One region of the Arthrobacter sp. CAL618 genome, then DNA from elsewhere that is predicted to be linked to it. Evidence: predicted binding sites of a transcription regulator. Region 1 holds the regulator's gene; each other region holds the start of a gene.

Region 1 (4,764 bases):
AATCGCCACCGAGGGCCTCGACTCCGCAAACCGCTTTTTCGAGTCATCAGTCACCGGGATCCCCACGGGATTAATGGCTGCCGGACTCACCGAGGAGCAGGAAACGGCGATCACGCAGGTCCGCGAAGCCTGCCGGGCCGTCCTGTCGGACGCCAAAGGAGACGGACCGACCCCGGCAGACGGTGGCCGGCAGATGGCGAAGTCCCACGTCCTCGCCGTCTTCGAACTTTGCGAGCGGCTTCTGACGGCGACACCGGCCGGTGAGGTGCTCTGGGCCTCACGGCCAAGCACCTTCTCACCGGGCACCGGGTATTCACAGCCCGACGACGACGCACCCGCGACCATCAACATCGCGCCACTGTCCGTGGCCGGGAAGCTGCGGGAAGGCCTGTTCGCCGATCACACAGTGGTCCTGACCTCGGCAACGCTCGCCATCGGGGCCGAATTCGGTCCAGTCGCCGGTTCGCTCGGTCTCGCGGGCGCCTCGGCGCCGTCATGGACCGGCGTCGACGTCGGCAGCCCCTTCGACTACCCGAAGCAGGGCGTCCTGTATGTCGCGAAGGACCTTCCAAAGCCGGAGCGGGGCACCTCGCCTGAGCAGCTCGACGAACTGGAGGTCTTGCTGAAAGCATCGCGGGGTGGGGCGCTGGGACTTTTTTCCTCCCGCCGCGCGGCCGAAGACGCGGCCGAAGCACTGCGCCCTCGGGTCGACTTCGAAATCCTGTGCCAGGGCGAATCGTCAATGTCGGCGCTGGTCAAACAATTCTCGGATGAGCCGGACACGTGCCTCTTCGGCACCATGTCACTCTGGCAGGGCGTCGATGTGCCAGGCCGGTCGTGCCGGCTGGTGACCATCGACCGCATTCCCTTCCCGCGCCCTGACGACCCACTCATGACAGCTCGGACGAGAGCCGTAGCGAAAGCCGGTGGAAACGGTTTCATGAGTGTTTCGGCAACCCACGCGGCCGTCCGCCTCGCTCAGGGCGCCGGACGCCTCATCCGCGCAGCCGAAGACAAGGGGGTGGTGGCGATCCTCGATTCCAGGCTCGCCAACGCACGCTACGGATCATTCCTGCGTGCCGCGCTGCCGCCTTTTTGGTCCACCACCGATCGCACGACGGCGGTCGGCGTCCTGGAGCGGCTGGCAGGAAAACCCACGCCCGGGGGTTAGAGGGCGCGCATGACCGAGACGACCTTGCCCATAATCGTGGCGAGGTCTCCCAGGATCGGCTCGTACTGGGTGTTCTGGGGGAGCAGCCAGGTGTGACCGTCGCGCTGACGGAAAGTCTTCACAGTCGCCTCGTCGTCGAGGAGCGCGGCCACGATGTCACCGTTCTGTGCTTCCTGCTGGCGCCGGACCACTACCCAGTCACCGTCGCAAATGGCGGCGTCGATCATCGAATCGCCATAGACCCGCAACATGAAGAGATCGCCGTGGCCCACCAACTGGCGGGGTAGCGGCATGACATCTTCCACTACCTGGTCGGCCAGCACCGGGCCGCCGGCAGCGATCCGCCCCACCATCGGAACCATGGCTGCGTCGATCGCGCCGCCGACGTCCGGTGTCGTGCCCTGCCCCGATCCTTCTTCGCCGCTGTGCTGATCATGGTCGAGGGTCAGCGGAAGCAGGATCTCCATGGCGCGGGGGCGCTTCGGATCGCGCCTGAGATAGCCCATCCGCTCGAGCTGCGACAACTGATGGGTGACGCTCGAGAGACTGGCGAGCCCCACCGTGTCTCCGATCTCGCGCATGGAGGGCGGATACCCGTTGGTGCCGATGGCCCGCTGAATGGTCTCAAGGATCTTCTTCTGGCGGGGCGTCATGCCCTTGGGCACCTGGCGCCCACGCGGGCGGCCACGGGCTGGCAGGACGGCCGGGGCGGGGTCAGCCGGGGCAAGGTCGGAGGCCGGTTCATCCAGTGGTGCGTCGGACTCTTTCACGGTCGCTGTCCCTTCGATAAGAATCCATGTACCCCGGCAGATCCCTGGATTCCAGGGGCCGAGCTTATTTTGTCAGTGGCGGATGATGTGCTGGTTTCTGCTGGATCCCGAACCTTCATCCTTGCCCTAACGGTAAGGGAGTCAGGACACGTTTTCAAACATTTGTTCGATCGTGTCTCGACAAAGTTCGTCAATCAGTGCTAAAAATAAACAAGCAGTAATTCGAAGATAAGTTCGAACAAAACAGGAATCGCCGGTTTTAGCTCGAACACCGCCTTCAACCTTCAGGGTTGGTCCCGGGCTCATACCCCAGGACCGAATGGACTGATTCGAGAGTACAGAGAGGTGTATCCATGTCTGTCATCACCACACACCAGAATTTCCCCACCACCGAAAGCGACGCGACCAAGAGCGGCGCCACCAAGCTGCGGCTTACCCGCAGGGGCCGGCTCCTGTTGGTCGGATTGCCGATCGTGCTACTCGCGTCGGCCGTTCTGATGTTGTCAGGATTTTTCAACTCGCCTGCCAAGGCATCAGCTGAAGGCGGAGAGGTGACCGAGACCGTCAGTGTCAGCGTCGCAGCCGGCGAAACCATCTGGCAGCTGGCAACCGAGTTCGCTCCGGACCGCGATCCGCGCATCGTCGTCTCCGAGATCGTTGAACTGAACAGCCTGGGCACCTCAGTGCTGCAGGCAGGGCAGCAACTGGATGTCCCCACCAACCGGTAACTCCTCGACAGCCAGTGCTGCACCCCCAGAACCCTCCAACCCGGTCGGCCAGTATCGGCCACCGGGTGTGGAGCTTCTGCGAACGCGGTGAAGATCCTGATGAAGGGTGAAGGCCCGTCGATTCTGCACCTGCAGCACTCCACGCTTAACCTTGACAGGTGAGCGAACAGTTTGAGCGGTTGAGCCGGTTGCCCCTGCGTGAGGATCTGCGGGGCAAGCACCCCTACGGGGCACCCCAGTTGGATGTCCCCATCCTCCTAAACGTCAATGAGAATACCCATGGAGTGCCGGACGATGTCCGGCAGGCAATCGTTGATGCGGTGAGCCGGGAGGTCGGGGGGCTGAACCGTTACCCCGACCGTGAGTTCACCGAACTCCGGACCAATCTCGCACGCTACCTCGGCCACGGACTGACGCCCGAAAACCTGTGGGCCGCCAACGGATCCAACGAGGTACTGCAGCACCTGCTGCAGGCCTTCGGTGGCCCGGGTCGATCAGCCATCGGCTTCCCCCCGACCTACTCCATGTATCCGTTGCTGGCCAGCAGCACCGGCACCCGCTATATCGCAGGGCAGGGTAACGACAGGTTCGAGCTCAGCGCCGCCGACGCGGCCCGCGAAGTGCGCGAATCCGGCGCGAACCTCGTCTTCCTGTGCTCGCCGAACAACCCGACCGGCTCAGCGCTGGGCCTGGATGTGGTGGAAGCGGTTTATGAGGCGGGCAGCGACGCGCAGGCAATCGTGATCGTCGATGAGGCCTATGCCGAGTTCGCCCACGCAGGCACCGTCAGCGCCCTCAGCCTGCTGGCGGGCCGGGAACGTCTTGTGGTGTCACGCACCATGAGCAAGGCTTTCGCGATGGCCGGGACGAGGCTCGGTTACCTGGCGGCGGCCCCCGAGGTTGCTGACGCGCTGCGCCTGGTCCGGTTGCCGTACCACCTTTCGGCCATCACCCAGGCGGCAGCGAACGCGGCCCTGACCCACTCTGACCGATTGCTTGCCAACGTGGAAAACATCAAGGTGCAACGCGATCGGATAGTGACCAGTCTCCAACACCTCGGGTTGACCCCGGTGCCCTCGGACGCCAACTTCGTTCTCTTCGGCGGACTGGACGACCCGCACCGCATCTGGCAGGGCCTGCTCGACGGGGGAGTGCTGATTCGCGACGTCGGTATTCCCGGTCACCTCCGGGTCACCGCAGGCACCGAGACGGAAACCACAGCGTTCCTCGACACCCTCGGTGCCCTGCTGGAGGGGACCGTCTCCTAGACTGGTGATAGACCCTTTCCAAGCGGCGCCCGGTGCTGTCCCTACCGTCACCCATCCGCTACGTACCAATCGAAGGATAGCCATGAGCGTGGAAACCACTGTCGGACGCACTGCGAGCCGGGAACGGACCACCAGCGAGTCGTCGGTGTTTGTCGAGCTCGATCTTGACGGCACCGGACGCGCGGAGATCAGCACCTCGGTGCCGTTCTACGACCACATGCTGACTGCGCTGGCCAAGCACTCACTGATCGACCTCACGGTCCGAGCCACCGGTGACACGCACATCGATGTCCACCACACCGTCGAGGATGTCGCCATCACCATCGGCGAGGTGCTCCGGGAGGCCCTGGGGACGAAGGCCGGGATCCGCAGGTTCGGCGAAGCGACGGTGCCCCTGGATGAGGCGTTGGCCAACGCCGTCGTCGACATCTCCGGCCGGCCATACCTGGTGCACACGGGTGAGCCTGCAGGCCAGGAATACCACCTGATCGGAGGGCACTTCACCGGCTCGCTGACCCGGCACGTCTTCGAGGCGATCACCCTGCATGCCCAGATCTGTCTGCACATGACGGTGTTGGGTGGACGGGATCCACACCACATTGTCGAAGCCCAGTTCAAGGCGTTCGCTCGGGCGCTGCGCGCTGCAGTGGAACCGGACCCACGCGTGGAGGGCATCCCGTCCACCAAGGGGGCACTATGAGTGCGCCACGCGTAACGGTTCTGGACTACGGTTCGGGGAACATCCGTTCAGCGGTCCGTGCCCTGGAACACGTCGGCGCTGAAGTGACGTTGAGCGCCAAACCCGACGACGTCCTGAACGCCGACGG
Region 2 (4,764 bases), on a different contig from region 1:
GGGAAATCAAGGAAGAGCTCGACCACCAGGTGGATGCGGTCATCGATTCGGGCGACTGCGGCGCCGAACCGACCACCGTGATCGACTTTTCCAGCGGCTCCGCCGAAGTGGTGCGTCACGGCATGGGCGACCCGTCCCGGTTCGAGTGAGTGGTGTTGCCAGCTACGTGGGGTATTCTCAGCCCTAGACGGCCTCGGTTACCGTCGTTTTGGGCATTCATCACCGTCTGACCGCACGGCGAGCCAGCACGTTAAGGTATCCCGTGAACAGACAGCACCGCTCTCAGACAGGCAAGATCCTTCCTGTTTCGTCCTGCGAGGCGCCCCACGAATCAGCTACGCGGTACGAACTGCGCGCCTCACTCTCGACTCGCACCGTTAGAGGTTTCCCAGCACCGGCAGTAAACCCGTCGCCCAGGGCAGACCTTGCCCGGGGATGAACACCGTCGACCGGCTGGAGGCCAGACATGAGCTATTCAAACGAACTAACCATCAAACGGCTGCGTGATAGTGGCGCCGACAAGGATCTCCTCCATCAGTTGGAGCAGGTCGATGCGGAGATCGACGTGATTCTCCGGTCGGGCGGGACCTCACAGGATGTGAGGGAAACCCAGCAACTTTTTGACGATTTGTCGGCTGCCGCGGTCGACGCAGCTGTCCAGCCCGTCCCCTCGGGACACACGGGCGCTGGACACCAGACGCAATAATAAGACCATGACACGCACCGAATCTCTTGAGATCGAACGCAAGTACGACGTCGGCACCCATGAGGTGGTCCCCGACCTCACCGGCATCACCGGCGTGGCCAGCGCGGACGACGGCGGTACCGTGGTTCTGGAAGCCCTGTACTTCGATCTGCCGGACCGGTCGCTGCTGCGCCACGGAATAACCCTGCGACGGCGGCGCGGGGGCAAAGACGAGGGCTGGCATACCAAGTTCCCGGCGGACGCGGACCGGCTCGAGGTCCAGGTGCCGCTGTCCGGCACGGGCGATACACCGCCGTCGGAGGTACTCGATCTGGTTCGGGTCCATGTCAGGAATAGTGCCCTCGAACCAGTTGCACGAATCACGACCACCCGCACCATCACCACTCTGGTGGATGCGGCTGGCACCCCGCTGATCGAAATCAGCGATGATGTGGTCGACGCAGAGGACCTGACCACCGGCGTCGAACGGTCCTGGCGGGAATGGGAAGCAGAAGTGCAGGGCGGAGAACCCGCTCCCGATGATGCCAGGCAGGCCCTGGTGGACGCCGTCGAGCACTCCTTGTTGAACGCTGGCGCCGCCCCAGCCGCCAGCACGTCGAAACTGGCCCGGGCCATGGGTGGCCAACCCCAGCTCGCTCCGGTCCACGGTAAGCCCGGCTCTGTCCGGAATGTGCTGACCGCTTCGTTCCGCCAGGTGGCCGCCGAACTGGTGGCGTGGGATCCGCGGGTGCGCCGCCACGAGGCAGGTTCGCTGCACCAGTTGCGGGTGAAGGCTCGCACTCTGCGTAGCATGCTGAAGACCTATCGGCCGCTGCTGGAGGGCGGCCCGGCGGGCGAGCTCGAAGGTCAGCTGAAGTCACTCGGCCGGAATCTCAGCGCCGCCCGTGACGCGGAAGTGATGCAGGCGCTGATCGTGACCCGCATTGCCAACCGGCCACCGGGGTCAATCCCCCGGCACGTGATGAGGCGGTTGGACAAGTCATCGGCCGCCCGGTACCAGAAGGCCTACTCGGCAGTCCTCCGGGACCTCAATTCCGCTGAATACTTCGCTACCCTTGATGCCCTTGACGAGTTCACCGCCCGGGTCCCGCTGAAGGGCGAGAAGAACAACGGCGGGAAGGCTGCCACGAACCTTCCGCCAGCGGTCAACCGCCAGCAGGAGATCGTGGTGAAATCCGCTCAACGTGCCAGCCGCGCATCAGATCTGGACTCCCAGCTGGAGTTGCTGCATGAGGTGCGCAAGAGGTCCAAGCGCCTGCGCTACGCGATCAGGTCGGTTGAGGGGGCCTCGGGATTCGCTTTCGGCGGGCAGGTGGGAAAGTCAATGAAGTCGTCGGAGAAGATCCAGGACATTCTGGGAACCCACCGCGACAGCGTCCTCTTTCAGGAGTATCTCCTCAAAGCATCCCGTGCGGCGCGACGGGCCGGAGAGAACACTTACGCCTACGGAGTGCTTCATGAGGCCGAGAATTCGATCCAGGCCGATGCTGAAAGAAAATTCCGGAAGAGCATCAGGAAGCTCAGCTGACCGGAGAGCGCACACCATGACCCACCCCACCCAGCCTTGGAACCGCTCACGGTGGGATGCTTCCGCCGAGCTGCCGGAGCGAAACAACGGCGGCTTCGGAGAGTGCTAGCAGGTCAGCGGTCGCGTCGGATCACCGGTCCTGGTAGTTCACCAGTCCTGCCAGCGGCGGTTGCCCTGAAGCGGGATGGCGCGTCGCGCGGGGCCCCGCTGTTCGCTGTCTTCCGTGGCCCACGAGATGAGCACGGCTGGCTTTTTTCCCCGCAGATAGCCACTGAACGTGGCCTCCCCCGAGGTCTGCATGGTGCTTCGCAGATTCGAGGACTCCACAGCGAACTGCTCGAATTGCACGTCGACCGCAGTTGCCTTGGCTGATCCGGTGTTGGTCAACACCCAGATGTTGTCCTTCTGCCAGTACACGGCCCAGTCAGCTTCCCGCAGCCGAGGGGGTTCAGGCACTTCAACCTGACCGGCGGTCACAGCCTCGGGCGTGCGGCGATGACGGTCCGCAGCAATCGCTGCCCACCCGCCGGCAAAGCCGAATCCCGCGGCAACAATCGCCATCACAGGGAACCGGATCCAGTCCATCACTCGTTCCCCAATCCGCTTTCAGTCGGTCACCCGGTAAGCAATTAGCCGCCCGTGGTGTTGCCGCGTCCCCGTGAAATCTAGCACTGAGCCGACCACACTTTTGACGCTGCCCCGCTGAAAGGTCCGGGTCGGGTGCTACGCTTATTTCGTTCGAATATATGTACTAATCGAGGGATGCCGTGACCGTTGTAGCCCATATTGCTCAGTTACACGGAACCCCGCCAGGCCACTTCACCGACGTCGCGCCGGTCTCCGTTCCCGCAGGTTTCCCCTCGCCCGCACAGGACTATTACGACGGCGGGATTGACCTCAACAAACACCTGATCAAAGACACCACCTGTACTTTCATCGTGAGGGTCTCCGGCGACAGCATGTCCGGCGCCGGTATCAACGACGGGGATGAGCTGATCGTGGACCGGTCGTTGGCGCCCCACCACGGCTCGGTGGTGGTGGCGATCCTGGACGGCGAGTTGACGATCAAACGGCTACACCTTGGCGCCACCGGGGTCATCCTCAAAGCGGAAAATCGCGACTATCCGGACATCACTGTCGCTGAACTGTCCGACTTGTCGGTGTGGGGGGTAGTCACCCGCTGCCTGCACTACGTGTAAGCCGCTGCGATGACCGATTACCATTCCCGGATGCCCGATGGCCCGGGCCATTACCCGTCGGCGGCAGCAGCCGACCGTACCAAACCGTCCCGGATAGCTCTCGTCGACGTCAACAGCTTCTACGTCAGCTGCGAACGTGTCTTCGATCCCAGCCTGGCGGGCGTCCCGGTGGTGGTCTTGTCAAACAACGACGGCTGCGTGGTGGCCCGGTCCAATGAGGCGAAAGCCCTCGGCATTCCGCTCGGCGAGCCGTGGTTCAAAATCTCCGCCCAAGCTCCCGGCTGGGGGCTCATTCAGCGCTCCAGCAACTATGAGCTCTACGGAGACCTGAGTTCACGGGCCATGGAGCTGATGGGACGCTTCGCCGCCTGGCAGGAGGTGTACTCGATCGATGAGTCCTTTCTTGGTCTCGCGGGTTCGCCGCAGTCCTTACAGGATCAAGGCTGGGCCATCCGGGCCGCCATGGCGCTGCACACGGGGTTGCCGGTCTGCGTCGGAATCGCCCCGACCAAGACCCTTGCCAAGTTCGCCAACCGGGTGGCCAAACAAAACCCTGCGATGGGTGGCGTCTGCAATCTCGACACCATGCCCGGGGCCCACATCGACCACATCATGTCGCGGGTCCCGGTCACCGGGGTCTGGGGTATTGCTGGCCGGCTCGGAAAACGGCTCAATGCCATCGGCGTGTTTACCATCGCTGACCTTCGTGCCGCTGACCCGTTGTTGATGCGACGGAAATTCTCGGTCCTCATGCAGCGCACCATCCTGGAGCTGCGCGGTGTGCCGTGCATCGAACTGGAAACGGAGCGCGCGGACAAAAAGCAGATGATCTTTTCCCGCTCATTTTCGACGCCGGTCACTACGCTCGCTGGAATGCATCAGGTGATGAGTCTCTACGCGCAGGCCGCGGCGGTGCGCCTGTCCCGGGCGAAGCAACTCGCCAAGAGCATGACCGTCTTTGCTGGCACATCACATTTCCACCGGACTGCTTCCTCCTTCCCGTCCGTGACCGTGAGACTGACCGCCCCGACCGCTGATCCGGTGGTCCTGACGCGGGCGGCTGTCGGGGCCCTTGAGGGACACCTTGGGGAGGGGGTCCCCTACGCTCGGGCCGGGGTGATGCTCACCGATCTGTCCCCCGCCGGGTTTCAACCGCAACTGGACGTCTTCGTTTCGGTGCACGAGCGGCGCAACATCGGAGCGCTCCTCGGCGAGGTGACCCAGAAGTACGGTACGGGAAGTATCGGACTGGGTCGGGCCGGTATGTGCGCCCCGGCCGATTGGACCATGAGCCGCCGGTATTCCTCCCCCCGGTACACCACCGAGTGGGA
Region 3 (4,764 bases), on a different contig from region 1:
TCACGGCATGGGCGACCCGTCCCGGTTCGAGTGAGTGGTGTTGCCAGCTACGTGGGGTATTCTCAGCCCTAGACGGCCTCGGTTACCGTCGTTTTGGGCATTCATCACCGTCTGACCGCACGGCGAGCCAGCACGTTAAGGTATCCCGTGAACAGACAGCACCGCTCTCAGACAGGCAAGATCCTTCCTGTTTCGTCCTGCGAGGCGCCCCACGAATCAGCTACGCGGTACGAACTGCGCGCCTCACTCTCGACTCGCACCGTTAGAGGTTTCCCAGCACCGGCAGTAAACCCGTCGCCCAGGGCAGACCTTGCCCGGGGATGAACACCGTCGACCGGCTGGAGGCCAGACATGAGCTATTCAAACGAACTAACCATCAAACGGCTGCGTGATAGTGGCGCCGACAAGGATCTCCTCCATCAGTTGGAGCAGGTCGATGCGGAGATCGACGTGATTCTCCGGTCGGGCGGGACCTCACAGGATGTGAGGGAAACCCAGCAACTTTTTGACGATTTGTCGGCTGCCGCGGTCGACGCAGCTGTCCAGCCCGTCCCCTCGGGACACACGGGCGCTGGACACCAGACGCAATAATAAGACCATGACACGCACCGAATCTCTTGAGATCGAACGCAAGTACGACGTCGGCACCCATGAGGTGGTCCCCGACCTCACCGGCATCACCGGCGTGGCCAGCGCGGACGACGGCGGTACCGTGGTTCTGGAAGCCCTGTACTTCGATCTGCCGGACCGGTCGCTGCTGCGCCACGGAATAACCCTGCGACGGCGGCGCGGGGGCAAAGACGAGGGCTGGCATACCAAGTTCCCGGCGGACGCGGACCGGCTCGAGGTCCAGGTGCCGCTGTCCGGCACGGGCGATACACCGCCGTCGGAGGTACTCGATCTGGTTCGGGTCCATGTCAGGAATAGTGCCCTCGAACCAGTTGCACGAATCACGACCACCCGCACCATCACCACTCTGGTGGATGCGGCTGGCACCCCGCTGATCGAAATCAGCGATGATGTGGTCGACGCAGAGGACCTGACCACCGGCGTCGAACGGTCCTGGCGGGAATGGGAAGCAGAAGTGCAGGGCGGAGAACCCGCTCCCGATGATGCCAGGCAGGCCCTGGTGGACGCCGTCGAGCACTCCTTGTTGAACGCTGGCGCCGCCCCAGCCGCCAGCACGTCGAAACTGGCCCGGGCCATGGGTGGCCAACCCCAGCTCGCTCCGGTCCACGGTAAGCCCGGCTCTGTCCGGAATGTGCTGACCGCTTCGTTCCGCCAGGTGGCCGCCGAACTGGTGGCGTGGGATCCGCGGGTGCGCCGCCACGAGGCAGGTTCGCTGCACCAGTTGCGGGTGAAGGCTCGCACTCTGCGTAGCATGCTGAAGACCTATCGGCCGCTGCTGGAGGGCGGCCCGGCGGGCGAGCTCGAAGGTCAGCTGAAGTCACTCGGCCGGAATCTCAGCGCCGCCCGTGACGCGGAAGTGATGCAGGCGCTGATCGTGACCCGCATTGCCAACCGGCCACCGGGGTCAATCCCCCGGCACGTGATGAGGCGGTTGGACAAGTCATCGGCCGCCCGGTACCAGAAGGCCTACTCGGCAGTCCTCCGGGACCTCAATTCCGCTGAATACTTCGCTACCCTTGATGCCCTTGACGAGTTCACCGCCCGGGTCCCGCTGAAGGGCGAGAAGAACAACGGCGGGAAGGCTGCCACGAACCTTCCGCCAGCGGTCAACCGCCAGCAGGAGATCGTGGTGAAATCCGCTCAACGTGCCAGCCGCGCATCAGATCTGGACTCCCAGCTGGAGTTGCTGCATGAGGTGCGCAAGAGGTCCAAGCGCCTGCGCTACGCGATCAGGTCGGTTGAGGGGGCCTCGGGATTCGCTTTCGGCGGGCAGGTGGGAAAGTCAATGAAGTCGTCGGAGAAGATCCAGGACATTCTGGGAACCCACCGCGACAGCGTCCTCTTTCAGGAGTATCTCCTCAAAGCATCCCGTGCGGCGCGACGGGCCGGAGAGAACACTTACGCCTACGGAGTGCTTCATGAGGCCGAGAATTCGATCCAGGCCGATGCTGAAAGAAAATTCCGGAAGAGCATCAGGAAGCTCAGCTGACCGGAGAGCGCACACCATGACCCACCCCACCCAGCCTTGGAACCGCTCACGGTGGGATGCTTCCGCCGAGCTGCCGGAGCGAAACAACGGCGGCTTCGGAGAGTGCTAGCAGGTCAGCGGTCGCGTCGGATCACCGGTCCTGGTAGTTCACCAGTCCTGCCAGCGGCGGTTGCCCTGAAGCGGGATGGCGCGTCGCGCGGGGCCCCGCTGTTCGCTGTCTTCCGTGGCCCACGAGATGAGCACGGCTGGCTTTTTTCCCCGCAGATAGCCACTGAACGTGGCCTCCCCCGAGGTCTGCATGGTGCTTCGCAGATTCGAGGACTCCACAGCGAACTGCTCGAATTGCACGTCGACCGCAGTTGCCTTGGCTGATCCGGTGTTGGTCAACACCCAGATGTTGTCCTTCTGCCAGTACACGGCCCAGTCAGCTTCCCGCAGCCGAGGGGGTTCAGGCACTTCAACCTGACCGGCGGTCACAGCCTCGGGCGTGCGGCGATGACGGTCCGCAGCAATCGCTGCCCACCCGCCGGCAAAGCCGAATCCCGCGGCAACAATCGCCATCACAGGGAACCGGATCCAGTCCATCACTCGTTCCCCAATCCGCTTTCAGTCGGTCACCCGGTAAGCAATTAGCCGCCCGTGGTGTTGCCGCGTCCCCGTGAAATCTAGCACTGAGCCGACCACACTTTTGACGCTGCCCCGCTGAAAGGTCCGGGTCGGGTGCTACGCTTATTTCGTTCGAATATATGTACTAATCGAGGGATGCCGTGACCGTTGTAGCCCATATTGCTCAGTTACACGGAACCCCGCCAGGCCACTTCACCGACGTCGCGCCGGTCTCCGTTCCCGCAGGTTTCCCCTCGCCCGCACAGGACTATTACGACGGCGGGATTGACCTCAACAAACACCTGATCAAAGACACCACCTGTACTTTCATCGTGAGGGTCTCCGGCGACAGCATGTCCGGCGCCGGTATCAACGACGGGGATGAGCTGATCGTGGACCGGTCGTTGGCGCCCCACCACGGCTCGGTGGTGGTGGCGATCCTGGACGGCGAGTTGACGATCAAACGGCTACACCTTGGCGCCACCGGGGTCATCCTCAAAGCGGAAAATCGCGACTATCCGGACATCACTGTCGCTGAACTGTCCGACTTGTCGGTGTGGGGGGTAGTCACCCGCTGCCTGCACTACGTGTAAGCCGCTGCGATGACCGATTACCATTCCCGGATGCCCGATGGCCCGGGCCATTACCCGTCGGCGGCAGCAGCCGACCGTACCAAACCGTCCCGGATAGCTCTCGTCGACGTCAACAGCTTCTACGTCAGCTGCGAACGTGTCTTCGATCCCAGCCTGGCGGGCGTCCCGGTGGTGGTCTTGTCAAACAACGACGGCTGCGTGGTGGCCCGGTCCAATGAGGCGAAAGCCCTCGGCATTCCGCTCGGCGAGCCGTGGTTCAAAATCTCCGCCCAAGCTCCCGGCTGGGGGCTCATTCAGCGCTCCAGCAACTATGAGCTCTACGGAGACCTGAGTTCACGGGCCATGGAGCTGATGGGACGCTTCGCCGCCTGGCAGGAGGTGTACTCGATCGATGAGTCCTTTCTTGGTCTCGCGGGTTCGCCGCAGTCCTTACAGGATCAAGGCTGGGCCATCCGGGCCGCCATGGCGCTGCACACGGGGTTGCCGGTCTGCGTCGGAATCGCCCCGACCAAGACCCTTGCCAAGTTCGCCAACCGGGTGGCCAAACAAAACCCTGCGATGGGTGGCGTCTGCAATCTCGACACCATGCCCGGGGCCCACATCGACCACATCATGTCGCGGGTCCCGGTCACCGGGGTCTGGGGTATTGCTGGCCGGCTCGGAAAACGGCTCAATGCCATCGGCGTGTTTACCATCGCTGACCTTCGTGCCGCTGACCCGTTGTTGATGCGACGGAAATTCTCGGTCCTCATGCAGCGCACCATCCTGGAGCTGCGCGGTGTGCCGTGCATCGAACTGGAAACGGAGCGCGCGGACAAAAAGCAGATGATCTTTTCCCGCTCATTTTCGACGCCGGTCACTACGCTCGCTGGAATGCATCAGGTGATGAGTCTCTACGCGCAGGCCGCGGCGGTGCGCCTGTCCCGGGCGAAGCAACTCGCCAAGAGCATGACCGTCTTTGCTGGCACATCACATTTCCACCGGACTGCTTCCTCCTTCCCGTCCGTGACCGTGAGACTGACCGCCCCGACCGCTGATCCGGTGGTCCTGACGCGGGCGGCTGTCGGGGCCCTTGAGGGACACCTTGGGGAGGGGGTCCCCTACGCTCGGGCCGGGGTGATGCTCACCGATCTGTCCCCCGCCGGGTTTCAACCGCAACTGGACGTCTTCGTTTCGGTGCACGAGCGGCGCAACATCGGAGCGCTCCTCGGCGAGGTGACCCAGAAGTACGGTACGGGAAGTATCGGACTGGGTCGGGCCGGTATGTGCGCCCCGGCCGATTGGACCATGAGCCGCCGGTATTCCTCCCCCCGGTACACCACCGAGTGGGATGAACTCGCCATTGTGAAAGCCGACTGAGTAAGGCCAACTGAGTAAAAGCCGACTGGATGAAAGTACTGCCGACCACTGACCACGGGTGGGCCTTGGTCCCCCTCAAGCAAATGA

What was found. The regulator LexA, encoded in region 1, represses DNA repair genes until DNA is damaged. The targets are predictions, from matches to a motif close to TCGAACANNTGTTCGA.
Region 2: K728_RS22850 (LexA family protein) is a predicted target of LexA. The motif match lies at 2,973-2,988, and genes of this name have one in related genera.
Region 3: K728_RS22515 (LexA family protein) is a predicted target of LexA. The motif match lies at 2,858-2,873, and genes of this name have one in related genera.

What each region holds. Positions count from the first base shown of each region.
Region 1 is NZ_ASZW01000189.1:7,294-12,057, forward strand. It holds partial or broken gene K728_RS23250 (ATP-dependent DNA helicase) at 1-1,171, shown strand, start outside; gene lexA (transcriptional repressor LexA) at 1,168-1,824, opposite strand; gene K728_RS0111440 (LysM peptidoglycan-binding domain-containing protein) at 2,295-2,669, shown strand; gene K728_RS0111445 (histidinol-phosphate transaminase) at 2,828-3,937, shown strand; gene hisB (imidazoleglycerol-phosphate dehydratase HisB) at 4,020-4,637, shown strand; gene hisH (imidazole glycerol phosphate synthase subunit HisH) at 4,634-4,764, shown strand, end outside.
Region 2 is NZ_ASZW01000021.1:939-5,702, reverse strand. It holds gene K728_RS22870 (L-threonylcarbamoyladenylate synthase) at 1-149, shown strand, start outside; gene K728_RS22865 (hypothetical protein) at 467-706, shown strand; gene K728_RS22860 (CYTH and CHAD domain-containing protein) at 714-2,234, shown strand; gene K728_RS22855 (hypothetical protein) at 2,382-2,822, opposite strand; gene K728_RS22850 (LexA family protein) at 3,002-3,433, shown strand; gene K728_RS22845 (Y-family DNA polymerase) at 3,443-4,764, shown strand, end outside.
Region 3 is NZ_ASZW01000273.1:3,948-8,711, forward strand. It holds gene K728_RS22535 (L-threonylcarbamoyladenylate synthase) at 1-34, shown strand, start outside; gene K728_RS22530 (hypothetical protein) at 352-591, shown strand; gene K728_RS22525 (CYTH and CHAD domain-containing protein) at 599-2,119, shown strand; gene K728_RS22520 (hypothetical protein) at 2,267-2,707, opposite strand; gene K728_RS22515 (LexA family protein) at 2,887-3,318, shown strand; gene K728_RS22510 (Y-family DNA polymerase) at 3,328-4,677, shown strand.